2 regions of the Streptosporangium nanhuense genome follow, and region 1 is predicted to be linked to the other one. Evidence: predicted binding sites of a transcription regulator. Region 1 holds the regulator's gene; the other holds the start of a gene.
The links. The regulator LexA, encoded in region 1, represses DNA repair genes until DNA is damaged. The targets are predictions, from matches to a motif close to TCGAACANNTGTTCGA.
Positions count from the first base shown of each region.

Region 1 (15,002 bases):
GCGAGGCTGCGCAGGATCGTCTCCCGGGCGTTCACGCCGAAGATGATCAAGCAGTTCGAGGCCGACGTCGACACCGCGGCCGCGCGGATCGTGGACGACCTGATCGCGAAGGGGCCCGGCTGCGACTTCGTGACCGAGGTGGCCGCCAAGCTGCCCCTGAAGATCATCTGCGACATGATGGGGATACCGGAGAAGGACTACCGCACGGTCTTCGACAGGTCCAACGTCATCCTCGGCGGCTTCGACCCCGAGTACGTCGGCGCCGACATGAACACCGTCGCGGAGAGGCTGCTGACCGCGGGGATGGAGCTCCAGCAACTCGTCCAGGACCTCGCCGCGCACCGGGCGGAACACCCCACGAGCGACCTCACCTCATCGCTGGTCAACGCCAACATCGACGGTGAGAAGCTGACGATGCAGGAGCTCGGCTCGTTCTTCATCCTGCTGGTGGTGGCGGGCAACGAGACCACCCGCAACGCCATCTCCCACGGCCTGCGCCTGTTCACCGAGAACCCCGGCCAGCGGGAGCTGCTGCTGCAGGACCTCGACGGGCGCCTGCCCGGTGCCGTCGAGGAGATCGTCCGCCTCGCCTCACCGGTCAACTACATGCGCCGCAAGCTCACCCGCGACCACGAGATGAACGGCCACCTCTATCGCGCCGGGGAGAAGGTGGTGTTCTACTACTGGGCCGCCAACCGCGACGAGAGCGTCTTCACCGACCCGCTCCGCTTCGACATCACCCGCGACCCCAACCCCCACATCGGCTTCGGCGGCCCGGGACCGCACTTCTGCCTCGGCGCCCACCTGGCCCGCCGCGAGATCACGGTCATGTTCCGCGAGCTGCTCCGCCGCGTCCCGACGATCGAGGGGGGCTCTCCCGAACGGCTCCACTCCAGCTTCATCAACGGGATCAAGCGGATGGAGTGCACCTTCTGAGCTCTCCGCGGCCCTCAGGGTCTTCCGGAGCCCGCCGGGCCCGCGGTGGCCACCACCCCGCCGCGCGGCCCGCGGGGTGTGGCTACCCCGCCGCCCGGATCGACTTGAAGACGGTGTTGATGTCGGGGAGCAGCTCCTTCTTGCTGTCCGGCACCGACATGTAGACGATCGAGGGCAGGTCGGCGCCGGTGCTCACCGCCGCCACGACCATGGTCGTCTTGGAGTCGCCCGAGGTGATCTCGTACGCGGCGAGCTGACCGGGCAGGCCGTTCACCGACAGGGTCTGCTGGGCGGTCTTGCGAGCGGTGTTGTCCTCGGGGAAGAACTTGTTGCGCCCGCTGGAGGCCACCGCGTTGATCACCGGTGCGAGGTTCTCCGGCGAGGTGTACTTGCTCTTCAGGCGCGGGGAGAGCGGGCCCGACATCAGCTGCGCGAACTGGGTCTTGCCCGTGGAGTCCGTACCCGCCGGGAGGTACTGGCGGGTCGTGAAGCCGTAGGTGGCGGGCATACCGGGCCGCTGGTCCTGCCGCCAGGGGGCGCCGAGCTGTGCCAGGGTGATGCCCGCCTGCTGGTCGGTGAGCGTGCCGGCCACCGGCGACGCGTCGCCGGTGAAGCGCGGCAGGCGGCCGACGGCGGCGGGCTTGGCCGGCTTCTTGGTGGCCGTCGCCGAGGGCTTGGGGTCGGAGGCGATCTCCTCGCCGCCGGCCAGCGGCCCGGCCAGGAACGCCCAGAGCACCGCGCCGAGCAGCGCGATGGCCACGGACCCGGCCAGCGCGAAGATCCAGACCGGCCGCCCCTGCTCCCCGAGCTCGTCCTCGTCCTCGATGGCCTGGTAGTTGTCGCCGAAGACCGTGTTCCACAGCTCCTGCTGGCGCTCGGGCGGGGGCGTCTTCGGGCCGCTGATCTGGCCCGCGGTGACGAACGGCTTGTTCGGGTCGGACGGGTCGCGGCTCAGGTGATGGCCGGGCTGACCGGGCTGACCGGGGTGCCCAGGCTGTCCGGGCTGGCCGAGGTGGTTCGGCTGACCCGGCTGACCCGGCTGACCCGCGTGGCCGGGCTGGGGCGGCGGCGGGGAGCCGGCCGCCCCGGGGTGGACGGGGGCTGTCTGGGGCGAGGACGCGCCGGTGGCCGCCGCGTTCGCCGCCAGGGCCCACATGGCGGGGGTGTCCGGCACGCCGTAGCTGCGCCGCCCGTTCCCGTCGTCCGGGCCGCCGTCGGGTGAGGCGCCCGCGAAAGGGGGGCCGCCGGGGGTGACGCCGGAAGGAGCGCCTTGAGCACTTCCCTGGGCGGGGCCCGGGTTAGCACCCCCGAAGGGAGCCGCCGGGGCGTCGGCGCCCGTCCACGAGGGGGTGAACGCCGAGGTCTGCGCATCGGCGGGACTCCCGTTCCCCGGGGAGGAGGCCGGAGGCCACGCGTTCCCGCCCGCCGGGGACGTGGGCGGCCAGTGGTTCTCCGCCTGCGCGGGTGAGGGCGGCGGCCACCCGCTGTTCTCCGCCGCCTGTGCCGGGGGCCAGGCGGGGGCGTCGTGCCCCGCTCCGGTGGCCTGCCAGGTCTCGCCCGCCGCCGCACCGGAGCCCTGCCGGTGCGCGTCCCCCTGCGGGGTGGAGGCCTGCGGGCCGGACCCCTGCGGGCCGGACCCCTGTGGGTTGGACGCCTGTGCCCAGCTGTTGTTCTGCGGGCCGGTCGCCTGGGCCCAGCCGTCGGCCTGCGGGCTCTGCGTACGGCCGTCGTCGTGGGGCGTGGTGCTGGGCCAGCCGGCGTTGGGCGACGCGGTGGCCTGGGCCCAGCCGTTGGAGGAGTCGGCCTGCGGGGTGGGGGCGTGCCGGGTGTCGCCGTCCTGTGACGGGGTGGCCTGCGGCCATCCGTTGTTCGGGGAGGACGGGGAGCCGTCGGCCTGCGGGCCGGAGGCCTGCGCCCAGCCGTCCTGGGAGGGGGCGGGCTGCGGCCATCCGTTGCCGGGGGAGGTCTGGTGCCGGTTGTCGGCGTCCTGGGAGCCGGACGCCTGTGGACCCGATGCCTGCGCCCAGCCGTCACCCTGTGAACCGGCCCCCTGCGGGCCGGAGGCCTGTGCCCAGCCGTCGCCCTGGGAGCCGGATGCCTGTGCCCAGCCGTCAGCCTGAGGGTTCGACGCCTGCGCCCAGCCGTCGTCGCGCGGGTTGGACGCCTGCGCCCAGCCGTCGGCCTGCGGGCTCTGCGTACGGCCTCCGTCGGGAGGCGTGGCGCCGGGCCGGGCGTCGTTGGACGGTGCGGCGGCCTGCGCCCAGCCGTCCTGGGAGGGGGCGGGCTGCGGCCATCCGTTGCCGGGGGAGGTCTGGTGCCGGTTGTCGGCGTCCTGGGAGCCGGACGCCTGCGGACCCGATGCCTGCGCCCAGCCGTCACCCTGGGAGCCGGACCCCTGCGAACCCGATGCCTGCGCCCAGCCGTCACCCTGTGAACCGGGCCCCTGCGCGGACCCCTGTGAACCGGGCCCCTGCGCGGAGCCCTGGGCGCCGGATGCCTGGGACCAGCCGTCGCCCTGGGGGTTCGACGCCCGCGCCCAGCTGTCGTTGCGCGGGCTGAAGGCCTCCGACCAGCTGTCGCTCCGGGGGCTGGACGCCTGCGCCCAGCCGTTGTTCTGCGGACCGGTCGCCTGGGTCCAGCCGTCGGCCTGCCGGCTCCGCGCGTGGCCGTCGTCGTGGGGCTGGGGGCTCTGGGGCCTGCCGCCGGGGGAGGGGCGCTGGCCCTCGCCGCCGGGTGAGGTCTGCCACGGGGAGCCGTTGCCGCCCTGCGGCTCGTCCTGCGGGCGGGGCGGCCGGGCACCGGCGCCGAGGGGGTCGTTCGGCCACGAGGGCGACGGCTCGGCAGCCTCCGGCCATGCCGAAGGCAGGTGGGACTGGCTGGACTGCTCCGAGGCCATGCTTTCCTTACCTCCCGCGCGGGTGCCCGAATTAGGCGTATTGGGCATGGTCTCACGTGAGACGGGGGGGCTCGCAGGGAAACCGGAGAACGCCCCCCTGAACTGGAGTCCGGTGGGGTCGGTCGGTGGATCCTGCATGGGCAGGCCGACCTCCATCGGATCCGGGCCCTGCCCCGGCTCTGCTGAATGTGCCACGGTTAAAAGAGTAAACGCGAGAGACATACGAGGTCACAACAGGCGTATAGCCATCGAGTCTCGTTGTCCCGGCCGGTGCGCAAACCCCCATTCTGCCGACCTGACCTGATCCTGTCCCCGGGTTGTCATGATCGGCCTCGTTTTCCCTGGCCATGAATACGGCTTGCGGGCTGCGATAGTCTTGGTCTATGCGTGCCGCGACCCTGCTTATCGGGCCGCATCGGCGTCCCCGTCCCTGAGCGCCCTGCCGATGCGGCTGCCCTCCGCGTGAGCGGGGGGTTTTTGCATTGGGCCGGACGGGTTCAGACCATCCACGCAGACACACCCCGAGGAAACCGACGTGAGCGAGCGAGCCGACATGCAGAGCGACGAGCAGCACTATGACCCGCAGGCCCTGCAGGTCAAGTGGCAGCGCAGGTGGGAGGAACTGGACCCCTTCCGGGCCTCCGACGACCCCGCCGACCCGCGTGAGCGGCGCTACATGCTCGACATGTTCTCCTACCCCTCGGGTGACCTGCACATGGGGCACGCCGAGGCGTTCGCCCTGGGCGACGTCATCTCCCGCTACTGGGTCCAGCGCGGCTACAACGTGCTGCACCCCGTCGGCTGGGACTCCTTCGGCCTGCCCGCCGAGAACGCCGCGATCAAGCGCAACGCGCACCCGGCGGAGTGGACCTACGCCAACATCGAGACCCAGGCCGGCTCCTACAGGCGCTACGGGATCTCCTTCGACTGGTCCCGCCGCCTGCACACCAGCGACACCTCGTACTACAGGTGGACCCAGTGGCTGTTCAACCGCTTCTTCGAGCGCGGCCTGGCCTATCGCAAGGGCGGCCTGGTCAACTGGTGCCCGAACGACCAGACCGTGCTGGCCAACGAGCAGGTCAAGGACGGCAGGTGTGAGCGCTGCGGGACCGAGGTCGTCCGCCGGGAGCTGACGCAGTGGTATTTCAAGATCACTGAATACGCCGACCGGCTGCTGGACGACATGGCCCAGCTGGAGGGCAACTGGCCCGAGCGCGTGCTGGCCATGCAGCGCAACTGGATCGGCCGCTCGGAGGGCGCCGACGTCGACTTCGTGATCGAGGGCCGCGACGAGCCGGTCACCGTCTACACCACCCGCCCCGACACCCTGTACGGCGCGACCTTCTTCGTGGTCGCCCCGGACGCGGCGCTGGCCGAGGAGATCGTCACCGACGACCGGCGCGAGGCCTTCGAGGCGTACCGGACCAGCGTGTCGAAGTTGTCGGACATCGACCGGCTGTCCACCGAGAAGGAGAAGACCGGCGTCTTCCTGGGCCGGTACGCCGTCAACCCGGTCAGCGGCGAGCGCATGCCGGTATGGGCGGCCGACTACGTGCTGTCCGACTACGGCCACGGCGCCATCATGGCCGTGCCCGCGCACGACCAGCGCGACCTGGACTTCGCCCGTGCCTTCGACCTGCCGGTACGGGTGGTCGTGCACACCGGCCTGGCCGATCCGGGCGAGACCGGTGTCGCCACCTCCGGTGACGGCGCGATGGTCAACTCCGGCCCGCTGGACGGCCTGGCCAAGGCCGAGGCGATCCGGAAGATCATCGAGGTGCTCGGCGAGCGGGGCACCGGGCGGTTCACGGTCAACTTCCGGCTGCGCGACTGGCTGCTGTCCCGCCAGCGCTTCTGGGGCTGCCCGATCCCGATCATCCACTGCGCCGACTGCGGCGAGGTCCCCGTCCCCGACGACCAGCTGCCCGTCACCCTGCCCGACATGCGCGGCGAGGCACTGGCACCCAAGGGCGTCTCCCCGCTGGCCTCGGCCGAGGACTGGGTCAACGTCTCCTGTCCCAAGTGCGGCGGCCCGGCCAGGCGCGACACCGACACGATGGACACCTTCGTCGACTCCTCGTGGTACTTCCTGCGCTACGTCGACCCGGCGTACGAGAACGGCCCGTTCGACGTCGAGCGCGTCCGCAGGTGGGGCCCGATCGACCAGTACGTCGGCGGCGTCGAGCACGCCGTGCTGCACCTGCTGTACGCCAGGTTCTTCACCAAGGTCCTGCACGACATGGGGATGATCGACTTCGTCGAGCCCTTCACCCGCCTGCTGAACCAGGGGCAGGTCATCAACCAGGGCAAGGCGATGTCCAAGTCGCTGGGCAACGGCGTCGACCTGGGTCAGCAGATCGACGCCTACGGTGTCGACGCGGTCAGGCTGACCGTCGTCTTCGCCGGGCCGCCCGAGGACGACATCGACTGGGCCGACGTCTCCCCGGCCGCGTCGCAGAAGTTCCTGGCCCGCGCGTTCCGCGTGATGGCCGAGGCCGGCGCGGCCTCGGCGCCCGGCGCGGACGTCACCGCCGGAGACCTGAACCTGCGCAAGGTCGTCCACCACACCGTCGACGAGGTCACCACGCTGGTCGACTCCCACCGCTTCAACGTCGCGGTGGCCCGCATGATGGAGCTGACGAGCGCGACCCGCAAGGCCATCGACTCCGGCCCGGGCGCGGCCGACCCGGCGGTCAGGGAGGCCGCCGAGGCCCTGGCGGTCATGCTGTCCCTGGTCGCGCCGTACGTGGCGGAGGAGGGCTGGGAGCGGCTGGGACACTCCGCCTCGGTCGCCACCGCGGGCTGGCCGGTGGCCGACCCGGCGCTGCTGGTCCAGGAGTCGGTCATCTGCGTCGTCCAGGTCGCGGGCAAGGTGCGCGACCGGCTGGAGGTCTCCCCGGAGATCTCCGAGACGGACCTGGAGGCATTGGCCCTGGAGTCGGAGAAGGTCAGGCCCTTCCTGTCCGGCGCGCCGCGCAAGGTGATCGTCCGCGCGCCCAAGCTGGTCAACATCGTCCCGTAGGCGGCCGGAAGACCTGAGAACGCCGGATGGGTGGTGTCCCGATGTCGGGACACCACCCATCCGGCGTGTCGCGTGGAGGCCGGAGGCGCGGGTGTGGAACTCGCGTCAGGACGGCGTGCCCAGGAGTGCCCCGGAGTGCGCCGCTCCCCACTCACCGCTCGCTCAAGCGGGGAGGGGAACGGCCCGGAGCACGCGGGAACGCCCGCGTCGGAGCCCGCGCAGGGCCGTGACTCAGGAGAGCCTGCGGCCGTGGCTCAGAGCTTGCGGAGGACCGCGACGACCTTGCCCAGCACGGTGGCCTCGTCACCCGGGATCGGGTCGTAGTTGGGGTTGTGCGGGACCAGCCAGACATGGCCGTCCCTGCGCTTGAAGGTCTTGACCGTGGCCTCGCCGTCGATCATCGCCGCGACCACGTCGCCGTTGTCGGCGACCGGCTGCTGGCGTACGACCACCCAGTCGCCGTTGGCGATGGCGGCCTCGATCATCGAGTCGCCGGTCACCTGGAGGAGGAAGAGGGTGCCCTCGCCGACAAGCTGCTTGGGCAGGGCGAAGACGTCCTCGATGCTCTCCTCGGCGAGGATGGGACCACCGGCGGCGATCCGGCCGACCAGGGGGACGTAGGCGGCGGTCGGGCGGCTGACCGGGGCCTCGTCCTCACCGGAGTCGGGATCCACCCACAGCACGGGCTCGCCGGGAAGGCGGACCTCCAGGGCGCGGGGGCGGTGCGGATCACGCCGCAGGTAGCCCTTGCGCTGCAACGCCGTCAGCTGGTGCGACACGCTGGAGGTGCTGGTGAGCTGCACCGCCTCGCCGATCTCCCGCATGGACGGCGGATAACCGCGCTGCTGCACGGAATCGCGGATAACCTCAAGGATCTTCCGCTGCCTGGGGGTGAGGCCAAGGGAGTCACGCCTTCGAACCGCCAGGTCGCTGGCGGCCGAACCGTTCTCGTTGTGCTGGCTCATACGAACTCCTCGCCTCCCGGTCTGTATCTGACACGTCGCACACAGCGACCATACCTCGGCCGAAGATCATATTCAAACAATTGTTCGAATGTCCTCGAAATCGGCGACGCCGTGGTGTACAACATCGTACGGGAGTTCGATCGACATCGTGTTCGATTCGCCGATCTTTCTTCGACATGTGTTCGGCCAGGTCGAGGGGATGGGGGTCACCATGAAACCGACCACGACGACACCGCGATCCAGGACCGCGCCGAGATCCCGGACGGCGCGGCGATCACCGGAGGCGCCACGCCTGCGACTCGTGCCGCCTCCGCGACCGGAGCCGGAGTCGGAGTCGGGCCCCGCGCCGGAGCCCACACGGGGCTCCGAGGCGGGGCTGAGGCGGGAGACCACGCGGGGCTCCGAGGCGGGGCCGGGGCAGGGGGGCGAGCAGGGGTCGAGGCGGGCACCCGGGCGAGGGGCCGGCCGGGGGGCCGAGCGGGCCTCCGGGAGTGAGCTGAGGCGGGAGCCGGGGCGCGAGCCGGGGCAGGGCGCCAGGCGTGAGCCGGGCCGGACGTCCGGGCGTGAGCGAGGACGGCGACCCGGTCGGGAGCCGGGCCGGGGAGCCGGCCGCGAGCCGGGCCGTGAGCCGCGGCGAGGGGCAGTGCGCGAATCCGTGCGCGAATCCGTGCGCGAATCCGGGCGTGGATCCGGGTCGGGAGGGGCGCGGGGGGCGGCGGTGGTCCCCGTGGCGCGGGCTCGCCGTTCCGGCGCCGCCCGTCCGGCGGCCGTCCGACGGCCACTCCGGCTCACCAGGCGTGGAAGGATTGTGGCGGTGACGGTGCTCGCGCTGTTCACCCTTGGGGTGCTCTGGATCGGCGGGCGCATCGACATGGCCTCCGCGGGCGGGCGGCCCGACCTTGAGGGCCTGCCCCGGATCACGGTGCACGCGGGCGACACGCTGTGGGAGATCGCGGACGCGTTGACGGAGGAGGCCGGCACCGGCCCGATGGTCCGTCGCGTCATGGACCTCAACGGGCTCTCCGGCCCGGAGGTCCGGCCGGGGACCCGGCTCTACCTCCCCGAGGGCCTTGTCCGCTGAAGGAGGCCGGGGCCCGAGGGCCTCGTCCCCGGGCGGGACCAGGGGGCCGGGGTCGCGAACCCTGTCCCCCGTGGCGGGGCCGGGGCGGTGGCGTACGTGGAGGAAGGGTTCGGGAGGGTGGGCGGCGGGTGGGGGAGAGGTGTGACGGGGTGTCCCACCTGACAGATCGCCCGGGGCGTGTGTGAGGGAAGGGACGCCCGGGGAGAGAGGGGTCCCGCCCGGCGGCGACACGCCGCGATGTGAGGGCTGATCAGCGACTTCATCCCGCAAGGTCGTTTCAACTTGCGTTCATGGTCGCGCACTTCTACGGTTGGACCACAACATCTAGTGGCTGCATCGCAACTCATCACCACAGCTTGTGGTTCCATTACCGCATCTCGACTATTCGAAGATATGTGCGCGGACGTCTGTTCATACGCGCCGTGGGTAGGTGAGGTGGGTCGGCCGATCCGTTGGTCCAAGGAGGCGACACACGTGCACTGTCCGTTCTGTCGCCACCTGGACACGCGCGTCATCGACAGCCGTGCCACCGAGGACGGCGGGGCCATCCGCCGCAGGCGCACGTGCTCGGAATGCGGGCGCAGGTTCACCACGCAGGAGACCGTCCTGCTCATGGTGAGCAAGCGCAGCGGTGTGACGGAGCCGTTCTTCAGGGAAAAGGTGATCGCCGGAGTCCGGCGGGCCTGTCAGGGACGTGCCGTCAGCGAGGACTCCCTGGCGCAGCTGGGCCAGCGGGTCGAGGAGAGCATCCGGGCCACCGGATGCGCCGAGATCGCGGCCCACGAGGTCGGGCTGGCCATCCTGGGCCCGCTCCGAGAGCTGGACGAGGTGGCGTACCTGCGGTTCGCCTCCGTCTACCGGGGGTTCGAGACCCTGGCCGACTTCGAGGCGGAGATCGAGCGGCTCCGGGCGGAGCGCTCCACCAAGCAGGACTGATGCAGACCCCGGGCGCCGGGGGTTGAGGCGGCGCGTTGGTGTGGTCCGATTCGAGGGCTCTACGGAGCCCCAGGAGGGGGAAGTCATGACGGAGACTGTCGGCGCGGTGGCACGTGGGGGCAAGAGGCCGCGTAAGGGCCTGAAGATGAAGCGCATCTTCACCACGCCAGGCGTGCATCCCTATGACGAGCTGACCTGGGAGCGCCGTGACGTCGTCATGACCAACTGGCGCGACGGCTCGATCAACTTCGAGCAGCGCGGCGTCGAGTTCCCCCGGTCGTGGTCGGTCAACGCCGCCAACATCGTGACCACCAAGTACTTCCGCGGCGCGGTCGGCACCCCGCAGCGTGAGTGGAGCCTCAAGCAGCTGGTCGACCGGGTGGTGGGCGTCTACACCCGCACGGCGGTCGAGCACGGCTACTTCGCCACCGACGAGGACGCCGAGATCTTCGACCACGAGCTCAAGCACGCTCTGGTCAACCAGGTCTTCAGCTTCAACTCACCCGTCTGGTTCAACGTCGGCACCGCGTCGCCGCAGCAGGTCAGCGCCTGCTTCATCCTGGCCGTCGACGACCAGATGGAGTCGATCCTCGACTGGTACAAGGAAGAGGGCGTGATCTTCAAGGGGGGTTCGGGCTCCGGCGTCAACCTCTCCCGGATCCGCTCCTCCAAGGAGCTGCTCTCCAGCGGCGGCACCGCCAGCGGCCCGGTCTCCTTCATGCGCGGCGCCGACGCCTCCGCCGGCACCATCAAGTCCGGGGGCGCCACCCGCCGCGCGGCCAAGATGGTCGTCCTCGACGTCGACCACCCCGACATCGAGGAGTTCGTCGAGACCAAGGCGCGCGAGGAGGACAAGGTCCGCGCCCTCCGCGACGCCGGGTTCGACATGGACCTGGGCGGCAAGGACATCGTCTCCGTCCAGTACCAGAACGCCAACAACTCCGTGCGCGTCTCCGACGAGTTCATGCGCGCGGTGGAGAACGGCGAGGAGTTCGGCCTGCGCGCCCGCCTCACCGGCGAGGTCATCGAGAAGATCGACGCCAGGGAGCTGTTCCGCAAGATGGGCAAGGCCGCCTGGGAGTGCGCCGACCCCGGTGTCCAGTACGACGACACGATCAACGACTGGCACACCAGCCCGGAGACGGGCCGCATCACCGCGAGCAACCCCTGCTCGGAGTACCTGCACCTGGACAACTCCTCGTGCAACCTGGCGAGCATCAACCTGCTGAAGTTCCTGAAGGACGACGACAGCTTCGACATCGCGAACTTCGTGAAGATCACCGAGCTGGTCATCACCGCGATGGACGTCTCCATCACCTTCGCCGACTTCCCGACCGAGAAGATCGACGAGACCACCCGCGCCTACCGCCAGCTGGGCATCGGCTACGCCAACCTCGGCGCGCTGCTCATGGCCACCGGCCACGCCTACGACTCCGACGGCGGCCGTGCGGTCGCCGGGGCCATCACCTCGCTGATGACCGGCGTCTCCTACCGCCGCAGCGCCGAGCTGGCCGCGGTCGTGGGCCCGTACGACGGCTACGCCCGCAACGCCGACGCGCACAAGCGGGTCATGCGCAAGCACAACGACGCGAACGACGCCCTGCGCACGTTCGACGAGATCGACGGGGCCATCCACCGCGAGGCCTCCAGGCAGTGGGTCGAGTGCCTGCGGCTCGGTGACCGGAACGGCTACCGCAACGCCCAGGCCTCGCTCCTCGCCCCGACCGGCACCATCGGCCTGATGATGGACTGCGACACCACCGGCATCGAGCCCGACCTCGCCCTGGTCAAGTTCAAGAAGCTCGTCGGCGGCGGCTCCATGCAGATCGTCAACCAGACGATCCCCCGCGCGCTGCGGCGGCTGGGCTACCAGGAGGAGCAGGTCGAGGCGATCGTCGAGTTCATCGCCGAGAACGGCCACGTCGTCGACGCCCCCGGGCTGCGGCGCGAGCACTACGAGGTGTTCGACTGCGCCATGGGCGAGCGCGCGATCGCCCCGATGGGCCACGTCCGCATGATGGCCGCGGCCCAGCCGTTCCTGTCCGGGGCCATCTCCAAGACGGTCAACCTTCCCGAGTCCGCGACGATCGAGGACATCGAGCAGGTCTACATGGAGGGCTGGAAGCTCGGCCTGAAGGCCCTGGCCGTCTACCGCGACAACTGCAAGGTCGGCCAGCCCCTCTCGGTCTCGGGCTCGGGCAAGAAGACCGAGGAGAAGGCGGCGCCCGCCGAGCCGGAGATCCAGGTCGTGGAGATCAGCCGCCCGACCCGGCGCCGGATGCCGAACCAGCGCCCCAGCACCACCACCCGCTTCACCGTGGGAGGCGCCAAGGGCTACATGACCGCCTCGTCCTACCCCGACGACGGTCTCGGTGAGGTCTTCCTGAAGATGTCCAAGCAGGGCTCGACCCTCGCGGGCGTCATGGACGCGTTCTCGGTGGCCATCTCCATCGGCCTGCAGTACGGGGTGCCGCTGGAGACGTACGTCGGCAAGTTCGTCAACATGCGCTTCGACCCGGCCGGCATGACCGACGACCCGGACGTCCGCATCGCCGCCTCGGTGATGGACTACATCTTCCGCCGCCTGGCCCTGGACCACCTGCCCTACGACGACCGCGCCGCTCTCGGGATCTTCTCCGCCTCCGAGCGCGCCGCCCAGCAGCGTGGTGAGGACCCGGCCCCGATCCACACCGCCGACGAGGTCATCGCCGAGCTCGCCACCTCGGCCCCCATCGAGTCGGCGGCCCCCGTCGAGGAGCCGCAGTCCCGGCCCGAGGCGACCCCCGTGGAGACCCCGAAGCGGGGCGGCTCCCTGGAGTCCCACCAGGGCCGCACCGCCGACGCGCCGCTCTGCATGACCTGCGGCACCAAGATGCGCCCCGCCGGCAGCTGCTACGTCTGCGAGGGCTGCGGCTCCACCAGCGGCTGCAGCTGATTCCGGGCAGAAAAGCAGTATTGGATGTAAAGGTCGAATCTGCGTAATCCCTGGCAATGAAGGGGGCCGGAACCACGTCCGGCCCCCTTGCGGTGTTTTCGCGGCAGTGAACTGTCCGCTGACCGGGAGGAGCCGGAGTTCTTCCGGCGAGCAGGTCGACTCGTCGGCGTATCGCCAAAAGCGGGATCCCCGCCCGCGATGTGGCGGGCGGACCGTTGCGCTCCGGCGACCTATCTCGTCGGGTTGGCGAACTGCCAGGCATGGTCGATAGTTCCGACCATGAGCGAATTATCGGGTCGCACCTCCCTGACCAAGAGCGCTCTGGTAGGGCTCGTCGTCGGTGTGGTGGTCGCCGTCATCTGGACCGACGACGTAGTGGGCCGCAGAGGGCTGGGCCGCTTCGTCGTCAGTGCCGTCTGGCCCAACGAGCCGGCGTCCTCCGAAGGACTGGGCGGCGTCATCAACGGCATCGCGATCATCGTGGTCCCGATCCTGCTCAGCGGGATCTTGGCGCGGTCGGCCAAGATCTCCCGGTGGTGGCTGACGGCACTCGCCGGATCCGCCGCCTTCGGGGCGCTGACCTCGGGATTGTTCGCGCTCATCCCTTCCCACAGGACGGCCTATGGCCTGCCCGAATCGCTCTTCGGAATCATCTTTCTCCTGGCCGGTGTCACGGGGTACGTCGCGGCGGCCTGGATGGTCATGTCGCGTACCGCCCTGCCGCGGATCCTCCTCGCGGGAGCGATGATCGCCTTTCCGGTCGGTGCCGCCCAGGTCTCGGATCGCGTACGGCACTGGCACCGGGTCTGGGACCTGGGCACGATGGGAGTGCCGCTGGTCTCCCTGGACATCCCCGGCCGTCGGTACGTGGCGGGTTTGTGGCGGCTCGGTCCAGAGGATGGAGGCCCGGCAGTCGAGCTCTCCTATCGCCTGGACACCCCCCGCACCATCATCCATCGCTTCTACAAACCCAGCTTCAATCTGCGGGAGGAGTGGGAGATGCAGGTGTTCATCCGTGCCACGGCGGCTACCCCCGGCCAAGCGTGCGCCGCACGGTATCTGAAAGCCACGCGGTATCTGAAACCCGCCTGGGCTTTTCGCGTCAGCGTCAGCGACACCTGCCGACCGCTGCCCGATGGTCGCGTCCTGTGGGTCATTGATGACAGGCCCGTGGCCCTGTTCGCCAGACACGGAGATGTGCTGCTCCAGATCAGCAGTCTCGTCGTGACCGAGGCGGAACTACTCGCCACCACCGACGATGTCCGGTCAACGACCGCCAGCGAGTTGCTTGGCCGAACCGGAGGGGGGCGCTAGACCTCGCCCTTTCGTCGCACTTCGTCGAGGCTTCGAAATCTTCAGACGACCACCCGTTCGGCGCCGCTTTTGGACATCACGCTTGAAGGGGACATCGTCGAGGCATACTTTCCCGCGGACGCGCCCATCGCCCTCGCGCTATGTGGCGGTACCCGGCCGGTGACGCCGGATACCGCACCCTCCTAACAAGTGCACTGCCCCGGTATCCAGGGCGGAAAGGCAGCGCCTGCGTAGTGCCTGGTGACGAAGGGGGCCGGAGCCGACTCCGGCCCCCTTCCGGCGTTCGCGGGAGCTCAGGACAGCGGAAGAGAGGGCGGTCGATGACCGATGCGGACGGCCGGAGGGAAGCGCGGACGGGCGATCAGGTGCGCGAGTACCTGCTCGCTGAGATCAACGCGGCTCTCCGCCGGCCCGGCATGTTCGGCGGAGAGATCGCCCTCAGGGTTCACTTCGACGCGATGGCGTTCGCGGAAGATCGTGAACAGGCCTGGAGCGAGGAACGAGACTCCCTCCAGGCTCGAGGGGCTTTTCTCTCCACGGGGGTGCGGGGGTTCCGGCTTCACTGAAGGCTTCACCGACGGTTTCGCCTTCACGCCTGCCGGCACGAACCGGCGCCGGGGAGCCTGGACGCCGCCGGGAAACGAAATGCTGGCCGAACGAGGTCCGCTGAGTTCTGTGCATCGCTTCGGCCGGTATGACCTTCCGGATCAATGTGATTGATGTCGCCGGTGCCCGCCTGGTGGAATCGGCAGATGATCGGAAAGACGCTGTGGGAGCGGCGGCTTCATCAGAGGGGTTCCGCTTCGGCGCCGGCGGTGACGGAGGACCTCGTCGTCGTCCATGAGCGCCACACCCGGCTTGTCTGCCTGGACCGCCACGACTGCTCGGTCCGCTGGGACGTTCCGATCGGAACCCGG
Region 1 is NZ_JCADBG010000014.1:117,495-132,496, reverse strand. It holds gene AC5L38_RS26090 (cytochrome P450) at 1-936, shown strand, start outside; gene AC5L38_RS26085 (hypothetical protein) at 1,019-3,832, opposite strand; gene leuS (leucine--tRNA ligase) at 4,386-6,854, shown strand; gene lexA (transcriptional repressor LexA) at 7,109-7,819, opposite strand; gene AC5L38_RS26070 (LysM peptidoglycan-binding domain-containing protein) at 8,634-8,900, shown strand; gene nrdR (transcriptional regulator NrdR) at 9,375-9,836, shown strand; gene AC5L38_RS26060 (vitamin B12-dependent ribonucleotide reductase) at 9,922-12,771, shown strand; gene AC5L38_RS26055 (hypothetical protein) at 13,051-14,085, shown strand; gene AC5L38_RS26050 (hypothetical protein) at 14,406-14,651, shown strand; gene AC5L38_RS26045 (outer membrane protein assembly factor BamB family protein) at 14,838-15,002, shown strand, end outside.

Region 2 (15,002 bases), on a different contig from region 1:
GCCCGATCTGGCCGACGCCCACCAAGCCCGGCAGGTTCGCCCCGGGCCCCGGCCTGCTCAGGCACGCCGCGGCCCTGGAGACCGACCGGCCCTGGTTCGGCATCGGCGGCATCGACCTCGCCAACCTGGACGAGGTCGTGTCGTACGGCGTGCGCCGGATCGTGGTCGTGCGGGCCATCACCGAGGCCGACGACCCCAAGGCGGCGGCCGAGGAGTTCAAGCGGAGGCTGGCCGCCCCCGCCTGAGGCCCTTCCACCCGGCGGAGGACCGTGCGTCCTCCCGCCGGGGGGCGGTCAGGTGTGCGTCAGGCGCGCGATCAGGTTCACCGCGATGAGGCCCGCCGTGATCAGGTCCGCCGTGAGGTGGCGGCCACCGCGAGGTCGGCCAGGGCCGCGCGGGCCTCGGGAAGGATCGGGGCGCCCTCCAGCGAGCCCAGGGCGTTCTCCAGGTACCCCTTGATCAGGTCCTCGCACGCCACGAGGGCCCCCGTCTCCTCGATGATCCGGCGCAGCCGGTCGACCCCGGCCTCGTCCAGGCCGGGGTCGCCCAGCGTGGTGCGCACCACCTGGGCCTGGGACTCCGAGGCCACGGCCAGCGTGCGGGCGATGAGCATGGTCCGCTTGCCCTCGCGGAGATCGTCGCCCGCGGGCTTGCCGGTCTCGTCCGGGTCGCCGAACACGCCGAGGATGTCGTCGCGCAGCTGGAAGGCGATGCCCACGGACTGCCCGTACTCCTCGCAGAGCCGGTCGATCCACGGCTCCCTGCCCCGGGCGGCCAGCACCAGGCCGAGCCGGAGCGGCTGTTCCACGGAGTACTTGCCGCTCTTGAAGAGGGCGACCCGCAGCGCGCTGTCGAAGGTGCCCTCGCCGTGCGCCTGCTCCAGCAGATCGAAGTACTGCCCGCACATCAGCTCGGTGCGCATGTCGTCGTGGACCTTCTGCGCCGCCGCCAGCGAGTCGGCGGGCAGGCCGCTGTTCCGCCACATCTCACCGGACCAGATGAGCATCAGGTTGCCCAGCAGGATGGCCGCCCCCTCGCCGAACTGCTCGGCCGAGCCGTGCCAGCCCGCCCGCCTGTGCAGCTCCTCGAACCTGCGGTGCGCCGAGGGCATGCCCCGGCGCAGGTCGCTGGCGTCCATCACGTCGTCGTGCACCAGGGCGCTGGCCTGGAGCAGCTCCAGCGATGCCGCGGCGGCGAAGAGCGCGGGATCGTCGTCCCCGCCCGCGCCACGCCAGCCCCAGTAGCAGAAGGCGGGTCGCAGCCTCTTGCCGCCCGAGAGGAAATCCTCGGCCGCCGACACGAGCGGGGCAAGCTCCGGAGCGCTGACCTGTGGGCGCTGCCGTTCGACGAACTGCCGAAGGGAGCGGTCCACCTCGGACCGGATCATGTCCAGCGCGGCTGCAGAAGTGATCATCGAATACCTCCAGTGTGGAGACCCTGGGCTTCAGCTCTGGGGGGAAAACGCGGCATGTCGCCGTACGTCACAGCAACCTGACCGGCGGTGATGACACATCGACCACCGTACGCATGATCGACAAGATCCTCTCCGCCGGCCCGGTGGGGAGGCGGCCGGTGGAGAGGTGGAACGCCTGTGGAGCCGATGTGGGGCACGACACCTCCGGGTTCCTTGCGACTGGCGACGAGGCAGGAAACCCAATCTATGAAAATTGGAATCCCCCGCCTTCGGTGGCGGGAGGAGGTCAGGTAATGAGATTAACGGTCCAAGAGGACATTTCGATCTAGAGGGGTGGTGTTTTGCGCACTAATTGTCACAAGGCCGTTCTGCGGGCCGTGGAGATGATCTGATCGGGCAGCCGGGCGGCCGGGGAAGTATCCTTGCCCCATGGCTCTGGGTCGCGCATCTGTCCTCCCCGATCGTGTCGCCACCGTCCGCGAGCTCCTCGCCGCCGGTGCCCGCTCGTTCTCCTTCGAGTTCTCCCCTCCGAAGACCGACGAGGGGGAGCGGCAGCTCTGGCGCGCCGTCCGCGAGCTGGAGTCGCTGCACCCCACCTTCGTGTCCGTCACCTACGGCGCGGGTGGCAGCACCCGCGACCGCACCGTCGACATCGTCGAGCGGCTCGCCCACGAGACCACGCTCACCCCGGTGGCCCACTTCACCGCCGTCAACCACTCCGTCCGCGAGCTGCGCCACCTGATCGGCCGCTTCGCGGGAGCGGGCGTGCGCAACATCCTCGCCGTGCGGGGCGACCCGCCCGGCGACGTGACGGGCGAGTGGGTGCGCCACCCCGAGGGCGTCCAGTACGCCGAGGAGCTCGTCCGGCTCATCCGCCAGTCCGGCGACTTCTGCGTGGGCGTGGCGGCCTTCCCGTACAAGCACCCCAGGTCGGCCTCGATCGAGTCCGACACCGAGTACTTCGTGCGCAAGTGCCGCGCGGGCGCCGACTACGCGATCACCCAGATGTTCTTCCGCGCGGAGGACTACCTGCGGCTGCGCGACCGGGTGGCGGCCAGCGGCTGTGACACGCCGATCATCCCCGGCATCATGCCCGTCACGCAGATGAGCACCATCGCCAGGTCCGAGCAGCTCTCCGGGGCGCCGTTCCCGCCGGAGGTGGCCGAGAGGTTCGCGGCCGTCGCCGACGACCCGGCCGCCGTGCGCAGCCTCGGCATCGAGCACGCCGCCGAGCTCTGCCAGACCCTGCTCGACGAGGGCGCGCCCGGCATCCACTTCATCACCTTCAACCGCTCCAGCGCGACCCGCGAGGTCTTCCAGGCCCTCGACCACACGTCGCAGCCCGCTCCGCTGTCCGTCTGACGCCGTCGTGCCCCCGGCGGGGGCACCCGGTGACCTTCTCCGGCAGGGCCCGGCCGCCGGGGCTCGTCGCGGACGTACGCGGTGCGCCCGGGAGACGGGCGTCCCGCCGGCGGGTGCCCGGAGTCGCCGGCCGGTGGCTCAGCCGCCCAGCGGCAGCGGGGTCCCGAGGATCGCGTAGCGCTCGTGCCCGCCGGGGAAGACGAACTGCGTGAGCAGGTCCACGAAGCCGATGCTCCGATAGAGGTGCCGGGCCGCGGTGGGCCGGTCGCGGGTCGACAGCACGGCGGTGCGCTCCAGGCGGCCCGCGCACATACCCGTGATCATCGCCCGGCCGATGCCCTTCCCCTGGTAGTCGGGGTGGACGTGGATCTCGGCGAGCTCCAGCGCGTTGCCCAGCCAGCCGCGGGCGCTGCCCTCGCCGTGCCTCTCCACGAGGGCCCGCCTGACCACGTCGTGCCACCACTGGCCGGGAACCCCGTGGAAGCCGTAGGCGATGCCCACCGGCGTGCCGTCGGCGAGCTCGGCGAACAGGCAGGTGAAGGCGGGATGGGTGGCGTGGTTTCCCATGATGAGCCTGCGCCCGGCGATCTGGTCGGCGGGCGGGTTCATCGCGTCGGTGTAGACGCGGAGGACCGCGTCCAGCCGGAGCGTGAACTCGTCGGGGCCGATCCGTCGCAGTCCGATCACGCGTCGCACCCTAGCAGGGCGGACGTGGCGCGGGTCGGCGCGAGGGGCGGGAGTGGTGCCCGGTGCCCGCCCCGGGGTTTCCCGGCCGCTCCCGCCCGCCGCCGGACCCGCCCGCGAGGAGCCTGACCCGCCCGCGAGGAGCCTGACCCGCCCGCGAGGAGCCTGACCGGCCCCTCGCGGCTCATGCGACGGCGTGCGGCCCCCGGCACCGTGCCATGGCCACGGCGTCTCGCGGCCGGGGTCCTTACGGATGCGGGGCCTCGCGAGCGTCCCGTGGTCGCGGGCCCCGTGCGTACGGCATCTGGGGGTGCGGCGTCTCGCGGTCGAGCGGCTCGTGCGCGGGGCGTCCCGGGGAGTCCCGGGCGTCTCGGGAGTGCGGCGCTCAGGCGTCCCGGGGAGCGGTCATTCGACCTCGACGGGGTCGCCGCCGGTGATCCGGACGAGCTCCTCGAAGGAGGTCGGGAAGACGGTGTGCGGATGGCCGGCGGCGGCCCAGACGACCTCGTGCTTGCCCAGCCAGGTGTCGACCAGGGTCCTGACCGGCGCGGGGTGGCCGATCGGGGCGACGCCGCCGATGACCTGGCCGGTGGCCGCCCGTACGAAGGCGGGGTCGGCGCGCTTCACCTTCGCCACGCCCGCCGTCCTGGCGATCAGGTCGGTGTCGACCCGGTGGGCCCCGCTGGTCAGCACCAGGAGCGGCTCGCCGTCGGCGTCGAATATCAGGCTGTTGGCGATGGCGCCGACCTCGCAGCCGAGCTGCGCGGCCGCGGTGGCGGCGGTCGGGGTGGCCTCCGCGAAGATGACGATCTCGCCGGGAACGTCGTGCTCGCGCAGGACGGCGGCGACCTTCTCGATGTTCGGATGCAACTTTTCTGGCACGCGGCCACTCTAAACAGATTGACCGTTGATTGCCGCTTTATAACCGGCGTCCTGCACGGGGAAGCCGTGCGCTATGGTCCCTTGACCCGATCCATAGTGATATGAGGAGTTGATTGAAAGTGGGGGTTGGACAGCGGCGGGGAGTGGCCGCGCTGATGACGGCGGGGGCCGTACTCCTCTCTTCCGCGGGCGTCACCCTTTCCGCGGGCGCCGCCGCGGCCCAGACCTCGGCCTCCCCGGCCGTCACGGCCGTCACGGCTGTCACGGCGACGGGGGCGAGCCCGTTCGCCGCCCCGGGCAAGACGCTCAAGCTCGGCGCGAAGGGCGCCGCGGTGAAGGTGCTCCAGACCCGGCTGGCCGAGCTCGGCTACGCCCCGGGCAGGATCGACGGCCGCTACGGCGGGGCGACCCTCGCGGCGGTCTGGGCCTTCCAGAAGGTCAACGGCGTCACCCCGACCAGCACCGTGGCGCGCAGGACCTGGAACGCTCTGGAGGCCCCGCTGGCGCCGAAGGTGCTCGTTCCCAACGGGAAGCCGACCCGGGTGGAGGTCAACCTCGCCAAGCAGGTGATGGTCCTCTACGTCGGCGGTGCGGTGAAGCTGATCAGCCACACCTCCTCGGGCAGCGGGATCTCCTACTGCGAGACGGCCACCTGGGAGGGCAGGTCCCAGCGGTTCTGCGGCGACGCCCGCACGCCGACGGGCGACTACAAGACCACCTGGCGCAGGGACGGCTGGCACAAGTCCTACCTGGGCCAGCTCTACAACCCGATCTTCTTCAACGGGGGCATCGCCTTCCACGGCGCGCTCTCCGTGCCGCTGGCGCCCGCCTCCCACGGTTGCGTACGGCTGCCGATGCACGTGGCGGAGGTCCTTCCCGGCCTGCTCGGCGCGGGAGTCCCGGTGCACGTCCGGGGCAGGTTCGTCCGTTAGGGCGGTGGAACCGGCGACGCGGCGGGACTGAGCCCGCCGGTCGTGAACCGGGCCCCGGGAGGCGGTGATCTCCCGGGGCCTTTCGTGTTGACTCATGTGCCGATCTCTCCGGGCCTCACGCGCCCTCACGCGCCCTCACGCGCCCTCGCGTCCTCACGTGTCGGCCTTCCGATGGCCCTTCGCACGCTCCCGTGCCGATCTCCCGGGGCTTCGTGTGTCCTTACGCGCCTTCTCCCGGGGCCTCGTATGTCCTCACGCCTCGATCTCCCGGTGCTCCTTCGTGCGCTCACGCGCCGATCTCCCGTGGGGTCTTCCGCGCGCTCACACGTCGATCTTCCGACGGCCTTTCGCGCGCTCACACACCCGAAGATCGAACTTTTGTTCGCCGTTTTACTTGACAGTATTAGTGATCGAATTTATGTTCGATGTGATGACACGGGGCTCGCGGCTCGTGTCCAAGGGCGGCCGATCAGGTTCACGTCGTCGGCGGAGACGATCGGGCCAGGTCAGGACGGGCGGGGAGAGGGGAAGCTCCTCGTCCGGCCGTCCGGTGGATTTGTCGGTGGGGTCTGCGAGTGTGATACCGCCGGTGAAAACGCCGGAGCCGCTTGCGACCAAGGAGGCTGAAGCACTATGACCCCTCGGCTCAGCGATTCCGGTGGGCCCCGGTTGTCCCCCACGGTGCGGGCGCACCTCACAGACGCGCGCGACTGCCTCGAAGAGGCCGCCGCCGCCCGGACCTCCGCCGCGCGTTACGTCGCGGCCCACCTCGCCGCGCTCAGGGCGGCCGCTGCCGTCCTGGCGGCCCGTCCCCGTCCCATGCAGGGCCGCAGGCGCAGGCTGCGCAGCGCCTGGGAGCTGCTGCCCGAGGCCGAGCCCCGCCTGGCCGAGTGGGCACCCTACTTCGAGACGAGCGCGGCCAAGCGGGCCGCCGCCGAGGCGGGCCTGACCCGCACGGTGTCCTCGCGCGACGCGGAGGAGCTCCTCTCCGAGGCGGAGCGTTTCGTCACCACCGTCGAGAAACTGCTCGGCGTGCCGAGCCAGCCCATGCTCCCCGGCCAAGTCCCTCTAGCCGGTTAGAGCCGGAGCGGCCTCCCGTTCGGGGTCGCCGCCCGGGCTCACCGGCGCCGTCCCCGTACGTCCCGGTGCCACCGGTCCTCCCGGTCAGGCACGGGACGTACGGGGACGTTTTTCGCGTCGCCCGCCCCCAGGCCATTCGTCCCCGGGCCGCCCGTTCATGCGCGGCTCGTCCCCACGCCGGCCGTTCCCGTGCGGGCCGCTCTCACGCCGCCGTGGAGTTCTGGCGGGCGGCGCGGTGGCGCAGGAGGAGCATGGCGGCGTCGTCGCCCAGCGGCCTGCCCACGTGGCCGAGCAGGTCGGCGCGGAGGGCGTCCAGCGAGCCCTGGGGGTCGTCGCCGTCCAGCAGGTGCGCCCGCTCCAGCAGCGGGTAGAACTCGCCCTCCCCGTCGCGCGCCTCGATGACCCCGTCGGTGTAGAAGAGGACCTGGTCGCCCGGCTCGAACGGGATGTGGTGCGGCTGCGGCTCGCTGGCCTTGAGGGCGCTCATGCCCAGCGGGAGCGCCTCGTCCGGCGGGTCGGCGAACCAGATCCCGCCCTCGGCGTCGAGGACCATGGGCGCCGGGTGGCCGCAGTTGATGACGGTGATGGTGGAACCGCCGCTGATCTCGGCCAGCACGGCGGTCACGAACTGCTCGCCGGACAGCTCGCGGGTCAGGGCGTTCTCCAGGCGCGCCACGACGCCCTGGAGCGTTCTCTCGTCGTGGGCCGCCTCCCGGAAGGCCCCGAGCACCACGGCGGCCGTCTCCACGGCCTCCAGGCCCTTGCCCTGGACGTCTCCCACGATGATCCGCACCCCGTGCGGGGTGGTGACGACCTCGTACAGGTCGCCGCCGATCCTGGCCTCGGCCGTGGCGGAGGTGTACGAGACGGCCACGCCGATGCCCGGTCCCGCGCGGCGGGGCACCGGGCGCAGCAGCACCCGCTGGGCGGCCTCGGCCACCGAGCGCACGTCGGCGAGCTGCTGCTCGTGGCGCAGCCGCCCGGCGCTGGCCAGCACGCTGGCCACGGTGACGCCGAGGATGGCGAGGAGGGTGATGTCGGTGCGGGGCATCCAGAGGATGTCGTTGTAGAGGCCGAGGGCGAAGCACAGCACCAGGGCGACGACGCCGACCACCGTGGTACGGGCCAGGCCGCACGCCACGCTGGCGAAGGCCGGGCCGAGGGCGAGCAGCGGCAGGAGGCCGGCCGTGGGGCCCGAGCCGAAGTCGATCAGGGCGACCACGGCCATGACGACGAACGGCAGGAGTTTCAGGGCGTCCTGGGTCTTGGTGGTGCCGATCGAGGTCAGCAACCGCAGGAAGGCGCGAGTCTTGGTCGATCCCAGGGACGCCATGACGGCGCCGAGGCGGTTCTTCCGGCTTGATCGAGAGTGATCGAGCCGATCATCTCCCGAAGCCATGACCACCACATCTCGCTAAACGCATGTTTGCCTTTTCCTACCACAATGGCGGTGGCCAGGGGCGGGACGAAGAGCACGTTCTGCTGAGAGTCGGGAATCTCTGCGGGGTGGGCACGCCGGTTCCGGCGCACCCACGACCGGTCAGGGGTCGTCAGAAGGACTCGACGGCTCGGCGAGCCTCCGGGTCCAGGACGCCCCAGCTGATGAGCTCCTCGGTGAGCTCGCTGGGGGACTTGTCGTAGATCACGGCGAGGGAGCGCAGGTCCTCCTGGCGGATGGACAGCACCTTGCCGTTGTAGTCGCCACGCTGGCTCTGGATGGTGGCCGCGTAACGGGCGAGCGCGCCCGCCTTCTCCTTGGGGAGCTGGGCGAGACGCTCAAGGTCGATCACAAGCTTCGGTGTCGGGCCCAGGGGGCTGGGAGCGGCACCTCCCGGCAGCAACTCCGAGACCGGCACCCCGTAGAAATCAGCCAGTTCGGCAAGCTTCTGCACGGTGACGGCACGGTCGCCACGCTCGTAGGAGCCGACGACGACCGCCTTCCAGCGCCCGCGGGACTTCTCTTCGACTCCGTGCAGGGACAGGCCCTGCTGGGTGCGGATGGCGCGGAGTCGTGCACCCAGCGACTTGGCGTACTCAGACGGCATGGTGTGGCCCCCCGGCTCTGTTATGTGGTGCTCTCAACTTGATTGTGCTACCTCGCAACTTATGCCCCGTTCACCGGGTTGGCGCCCGGGGTAGGCACCTTCGGTGACCGATGCGTCGGGGTTCGCCCGATAACGCCACGAGGTGTGGTTACGGACAGTGACGGTAAAGCTGTGGGCGCCTAAGGTCAAGCTGATTGGAAAAAAGATGTCGAATCCGGTCCGGTGGGATCCGCCTCAAACGCCGCACTTGTCCTACCCCACGTCGCGAAACCTCAGGTTTTTCCGGCACTTCCGCGGGATTTCCGCCTCTTATCCGGGATCCGAGGGGACGTCGTTCCCGGCCCCCGCGACAGGCGTATGATCTTGAAAGGCGCGGCGGCGAGCGATACCCGGCGCGACGGTCTCGTATGGCCGCGAGCGTGCCCGCGCGCCGGTTCGAGCCGCCCGCCGGGCCCCGGTCACCGAGCGCCCCGGCCGAGGCGCGAGTGGCGGTGGCCGTGGAGGAAGCAGGCGAGCAGGCCGGCCGCCGTCCAGATCCCGAAGGCCGGCCAGGTGACGCCGGCCAGGCCGAGGATCACGAGGACGCCGGTGCCGAGGGTGACGCCGGCGCCGAGCAGGGGCAGCTGCCACAGGGTCATGGTCCTGCGCAACTCGCCGCCCTCGCCGTGGCCGCCCTCGGCGACGATCTGCTCGGCGGGCTTGGTACGGAGCAGGCGGCGAGTCAGGGAGGCCATCCGTTCCTCCCCCTCCACCGGGCCTGTGCGGTGACGGTCCGCCCCAGCGGGGGAGGGGCGTCGTGCTTCCCCGCCGGGTTCCGGCTTCCGGTCGAGGGTCCGCCCCGCGGGAGGAGGGCGTCGCGTTTCCCCGCCGGGTTCCGGCTCCCGGTCGAGGGTCCGCCCCGCGGGAGGAGGGGCGTCAGACGCCGTCGCGTTCGAGCGGGCAGCTCATGCAGCGCGGGCCGCCCCGGCCGCGGCCGAGCTCGCTGCCCCGGATCGTGATGACCTCGATCCCGTTCTCGCGCAGGTGGTTGTTGGTGGTGGTGTTGCGCTCGTAGGCCACCACCACGCCGGGACGCAGGGCCAGCACGTTGCAGCCGTCGTCCCACTGCTCCCGCTCGGAGGCGTACACGTCCTGCTTCGCGCTGAGGACCTTGATGTCGTCCAGCCCGATCGCCCGCGCGATGGCCCGGTGCATGTCCTCCGGGGGATGGTCGGTGATCTTGAGTTCCTTCTCGTTGTCGCCGGGCTCGACCGTGTAGGAGGGCAGCATGCCCAGCCCCGCGAACTTGGTGAAGACGCCGACGTCGACGTTGGTCATGACCGTGTCCAGGTGCATGAAGGCCCGCGCCTTCGGCAGGTCCAGCGCGACGATCTTCGTCGCCGCCCCTCGCTTGAACAGGCTGCGCGCGAGCATCTCGACCGCCTGGGGCTGGGTGCGCTCGCTGATCCCGACCAGCACCGCGCCCCGGCCGATGACGAGCACGTCGCCGCCCTCCATGGTGGCGGGAGCCGCGGGGATGCCGGGCATCCAGACGTTGTAGCCGCCCTCGCCGGGCCGGTCGTAGCCGGGCGCGAAGGCCGGGTGGTAGCGGTAGATCGCCTCCATGTTGACGGTCTCGCGGCGGCGGGCCTTCTTCCGCATCGCGTTGATCGAGACGCCGTCGTAGATCCAGCAGGAGGTGTCGCGGGTGAACAGGTGGTTGGGCAGCGGGGGCAGGACGAAGTCGTCCGGTTTGAGCGTGTGGAAGGCGAGGCTCTTGGGGTCGGTGCCCATCTCCACCATCTCGCGCTTGGTGATGCCGCCGGTGAGATAGCGCTGGAGCACGACGGAGTCCATCGAGTCCAGCGCGTTGCGGATGGCGTCGACGGCCATCGGGCCGAAGTAGCGCTCGTCGGCGACGCCGTCCAGGATGTGCTTGCGCGCCTCGGGGATCTCGACCGTCTCGCGGAGCAGGTCGGAGAGCATGTAGACGGTGACGCCCTGGTCGACCAGGAGCCTCTGCCACTCCTCGTGCTCCTCCACGGCGCGCTGCACCCACAGCACGTCGTCGAAGAGGAAGTCGTCCTTGTTCGACGGCGTGAGCCGTTTGAGGGCGAGTTCCGGCCTGTGCAGCAGGACCTGGCGGAGCCGGCCGACCTCGGAGTCGACGTGAAAGGCCATTTCTCTTCCTTCGCGGCTGGTACGGCTGGTGCGTCCGGTGACGGGCGCCTCCGGCGGCGGGACCGGCGACGAGGCCGCCGGACCGGCCGCGCCCGGGGCGTGATCGTCACGCTTCGCCTTGGTACGGATGTAAAGCGCATACCCGAAAGAACCAAGGGGAAGTCAGCGAAGATCGTGATATTTATCCTCTTTTGAGAAGATCGCCGGGCGGATCTTCGGCGTTCGCGGGGCGGACCCCTGTTCGGGCGAGTTTTCACCCGGCTGGTACCGTGAGGGCGTTGACTTCCTTTAAGACCCGTCCCGTGAGGCGGGAAAGGTGGTGTTTCTCCTTGGCCGAGGCCATTTCGCGTTCGCTCCCGCATGCGCCGGGCAACGCGCACGCCGTGCTGGAGGGGCCCGACATCAACAGGGCCCTCATCCGCATCTCCCACGAGATCCTCGAACGCACCAAGGGCGGCGAGAACGTCCTCCTCCTGGGCATCCCCACCCGCGGCGTCCACCTGGCCCGCCGCCTGGCCGCCCACATCAAGCAGTTCGAGGACCGCACGGTGCCCGTCGGCTCCCTCGACGTCACCATGTACCGCGACGACCTCCGGCTGCGCCCCGCCCGCGCGCTGGGCCGCACCGAGCTGCCCGCCGAGGGCATCGACGGCAGGGTGGTCGTCCTCGTCGACGACGTCCTCTACTCGGGCCGCACCGTCCGCGCCGCCCTCGACGCCCTCAACGACCTGGGCCGCCCGCAGGCCGTGCAGCTCGCCACCCTGGTCGACCGGGGGCACCGCGAGCTGCCCATCCGCCCCGACTACGTGGGCAAGAACCTGCCGACCTCCAAGTCCGAGAGCGTGAAGGTCTACCTGGAGGAGAACGACGGCCGTGACGCGGTCCTGCTGCTGAAGGAGGACGACCGATGAAGCGGCACCTGATCTCCGCGGCCGACCTGACCCGCGACGACGCCCTGCTCATCCTGGACACCGCCGACGAGCTGGCGAAGATCTCGGAACGTTCCATCAAGAAGCTGCCCACCCTGCGGGGCCGCACGGTGGTGAACCTCTTCTTCGAGGACTCCACCCGGACCAGGATCTCCTTCGAGGCCGCCGCCAAGCGCCTGTCGGCCGACGTCATCAACTTCTCCGCCAAGGGCTCCAGCGTCTCCAAGGGCGAGTCGCTCAAGGACACCGCGCTCACCCTCGAGGCGATGGGCGCCGACGCCGTCGTGATCCGCCACGGCGCCTCGGGCGCGCCGCACCGGCTGGCCGGCTGGGTGCGCGGCAGCGTCGTCAACGCCGGCGACGGCACCCACGAGCACCCCACCCAGGCCCTGCTCGACGCCTTCACCATGCGCCGCCGCCTGGGCCCGCTGGACGGCAGGAAGATCACCATCGTCGGCGACGTGCTGCACAGCCGGGTGGCCCGCTCCAACGTGCTGCTGCTGGCCACGCTCGGCGCCGAGGTGACCCTGGTCGCCCCGCCGACCCTGTTCCCGGTCCAGGTGGGCTCCTGGCCGTGCGAGGTCTCGTACGACCTCGACGCGGTGCTGCCCAAGTCCGACGTGGTGATGATGCTGCGCGTGCAGCGCGAGCGCATGAACGCGGCGTTCTTCCCCACCGAGCGGGAGTACAGCCGCCGCTACGGGCTCGACCGCGACCGCGTCGCCAAGATGCCCGACCACGCCATCGTGATGCACCCCGGCCCGATGAACCGGGGCATGGAGATCGCGGCCGAGGTGGCCGACTCGCCGCGCTCGACGATCGTCGAGCAGGTCGCCAACGGTGTGACCGCACGCATGGCCGTCCTTTATCTGCTGCTCGGCGGCGCCGACCTCGGGGGAGAGATCTGATGAACGACCGCATCGGGGCCACGCGTGACGGCATCGTCATCAGGGGCGCCAGGATCCTCGGCGGCGAGCCGGCCGACATCCTGATCCGCGACGGCCTGCTGGTGGAGATCGGCCGGGGGCTGACCGGCGGCGAGACCGTCGAGGCCGAGGGCCTGATCGCCCTGCCCGGCCTGGTCGACCTGCACACCCACCTGCGCGAGCCGGGCCGCGAGGACGCCGAGACCGTCGACACCGGCACCCGCGCCGCCGCGCTCGGCGGTTACACCGCCGTGCACGCCATGGCCAACACCGAGCCGGTCGCCGACACCGCGGGCGTCGTCGAGCAGGTCTGGCGCCTGGGCCAGGAGGCGGGCCACTGCGACGTGCAGCCCGTCGGCGCCGTCACCGTCGGCCTGGGCGGCGAGCGCCTCGCCGAGCTCGGCGCGATGGCCGACTCCGCCGCGCGGGTCCGGGTCTTCTCCGACGACGGAAAGTGCGTCTCCGACGCGGTGCTGATGCGCCGCGCCCTGGAGTACGTCAAGGCGTTCGACGGCGTCGTCGCCCAGCACGCCCAGGAGCCGCGCCTGACCGCGGGCGCGCAGATGAACGAGGGCGCGGTCTCCGGCAGGCTGGGCCTGACCGGGTGGCCCGCGGTCGCCGAGGAGGCGATCATCGCCCGCGACTGCCTGCTCGCCGCCCACGTCGGCTCGCGCCTGCACATCTGCCACGTCTCCACGGCCGGTTCCGTGGAGATCATCCGCTGGGCCAAGTCCAAGGGCTGGGACGTCACCGCCGAGGTGACCCCGCACCACCTGCTGCTCACCGACGACCTGGTCGAGGACTCCCCGGTCGGCTCCTACAACCCGATCTACAAGGTGAACCCGCCGCTGCGCACCCGCGCGGACGTCGAGGCGCTGCGCGAGGCCCTGGCCGACGGCACGATCGACTGCGTGGCCACCGACCACGCCCCGCACCCGGTCGAGGACAAGGAGACCGAGTGGGCCGCCGCGGCCATGGGCATGATCGGCCTGGAGACGGCGCTGGCCGTGGTCCAGGAGGCGATGGTGGACACGGGGCTGCTCGACTGGGCCGGTGTCGCCGAGCGGATGTCCGTCGCCCCGGCCAGGATCGGCAGGCTCCAGGGACACGGGCGGCCGATCGAGGCCGGGGCCCCGGCCAACATCACCCTCTACGACCCGTCGGTGCGTGCCGAGGTCGACCCGGCGGGCTACGCTTCCAAGAGCCGGAACACGCCCTACGAGGGCCTGACGCTGCCCGGCCGCGTCGTGGCGACCTTCCTGCGCGGCAGGCCGACCGTCCTGGACGGAAAGCTCACGTGAGGGCTCCCGTCCGCCGCCCCCGGGCGACCGCCGCGACCCCTGCGGCCCCCGGGACCCCCTCGGGACGCGGAGGTGTCCCGCTCGCCGGGGGGACGGCGACCCAATATGCCGGATATTTCATACTTTGCGGAGCTGTAACCGAGATTGATCGGGGTGTGTGAGTGACCGCAGTGCTAGTGCTGGAAGACGGCCGCGTCTTCCGCGGGACCCCCTACGGCGCCGAGGGCGAGACCTTCGGCGAGATGGTCTTCAACACCGGGATGACCGGCTACCAGGAGACGCTGACCGACCCGTCGTACCACCGCCAGATCGTCGCGATGACCGCGCCCCACATCGGGAACACCGGGGTCAACGACGAGGATCCGGAGTCGTCGCGGGTGTGGGTGGCCGGATACGTGGTCCGCGAGCCCGCCAGGACGGCCTCCAGCTGGCGCTCCAACCGTTCCCTGGACGACTACCTCAGGGAGCAGGGCGTCGTCGGCATCGCCATCACCGGCACCCGCGCCCTCACCCGCCACCTGCGGGAGCGGGGGGCGATGCGGGCCGGGGTGTTCTCCGGCAAGGCCCTGGCGCCGGTCGAGGAGCTGCTGGAGCGGGTGCTGGACAGCCCCGCGATGGAGGGCGCCGACCTGGCCGGGGCGGTCTCCACCCCCAAGCCGTACGTCGTGCCCGCGATCGGTCCCAAGCGGTTCACCGTGGCCGCCGTCGACCTCGGCATCAAGGCGATGACGCCGCACCGGATGGCCGAGCGCGGCTGCGAGGTGCACGTGCTGCCCGCCTCCGTCACCGCCGAGGAGATCCTCGCGCTCGGTCCCGACGGGGTGTTCTTCTCCAACGGCCCGGGCGACCCGGCCACCGCCGACGGCCCGGTCGAGGCGCTTCGCGGCGTCCTCGACGCCGGCGTGCCGTTCTTCGGCATCTGCTTCGGCAACCAGCTCTTCGGCCGGGCGCTGGGGCTGGGCACCTACAAGCTGCGCTACGGCCACCGGGGTGTCAACCAGCCGGTGCAGCACCGGGGCACCGGCAAGGTGGAGATCTCCGCGCACAACCACGGCTTCGCCGTGCGGGCGCCGCTGGAGGGCGCGTTCGACACGCCGTACGGGCGGGCGGAGGTCAGCCACGTCAACCTCAACGACGACTGCGTCGAGGGGCTGCGGCTGCTGGAGCGCCCGGCGTTCAGCGTCCAGTACCACCCCGAGGCCGCGGCGGGCCCGCACGACTCGGCCGGCCTGTTCGACGACTTCTGCGCGTTGATGGCGGGCGAGCGGGGAACGGTCGGTGGAGTGA
Region 2 is NZ_JCADBG010000002.1:279,114-294,115, forward strand. It holds gene thiE (thiamine phosphate synthase) at 1-245, shown strand, start outside; gene AC5L38_RS06155 (polyprenyl synthetase family protein) at 347-1,414, opposite strand; gene metF (methylenetetrahydrofolate reductase [NAD(P)H]) at 1,844-2,776, shown strand; gene AC5L38_RS06165 (GNAT family N-acetyltransferase) at 2,915-3,463, opposite strand; gene AC5L38_RS06170 (YbaK/EbsC family protein) at 3,866-4,342, opposite strand; gene AC5L38_RS06175 (L,D-transpeptidase family protein) at 4,462-5,274, shown strand; gene AC5L38_RS06180 (SAV_6107 family HEPN domain-containing protein) at 5,908-6,354, shown strand; gene AC5L38_RS06185 (PP2C family protein-serine/threonine phosphatase) at 6,557-7,687, opposite strand; gene bldD (transcriptional regulator BldD) at 7,905-8,399, opposite strand; gene AC5L38_RS06195 (hypothetical protein) at 8,858-9,133, opposite strand; gene AC5L38_RS06200 (arginine deiminase) at 9,315-10,559, opposite strand; gene pyrR (bifunctional pyr operon transcriptional regulator/uracil phosphoribosyltransferase PyrR) at 10,889-11,470, shown strand; gene AC5L38_RS06210 (aspartate carbamoyltransferase catalytic subunit) at 11,467-12,396, shown strand; gene AC5L38_RS06215 (dihydroorotase) at 12,396-13,715, shown strand; gene carA (glutamine-hydrolyzing carbamoyl-phosphate synthase small subunit) at 13,877-15,002, shown strand, end outside.
Region 2: a site for LexA is predicted at 5,645-5,660, ahead of AC5L38_RS06180 (SAV_6107 family HEPN domain-containing protein). Genes of this name have one in related genera too.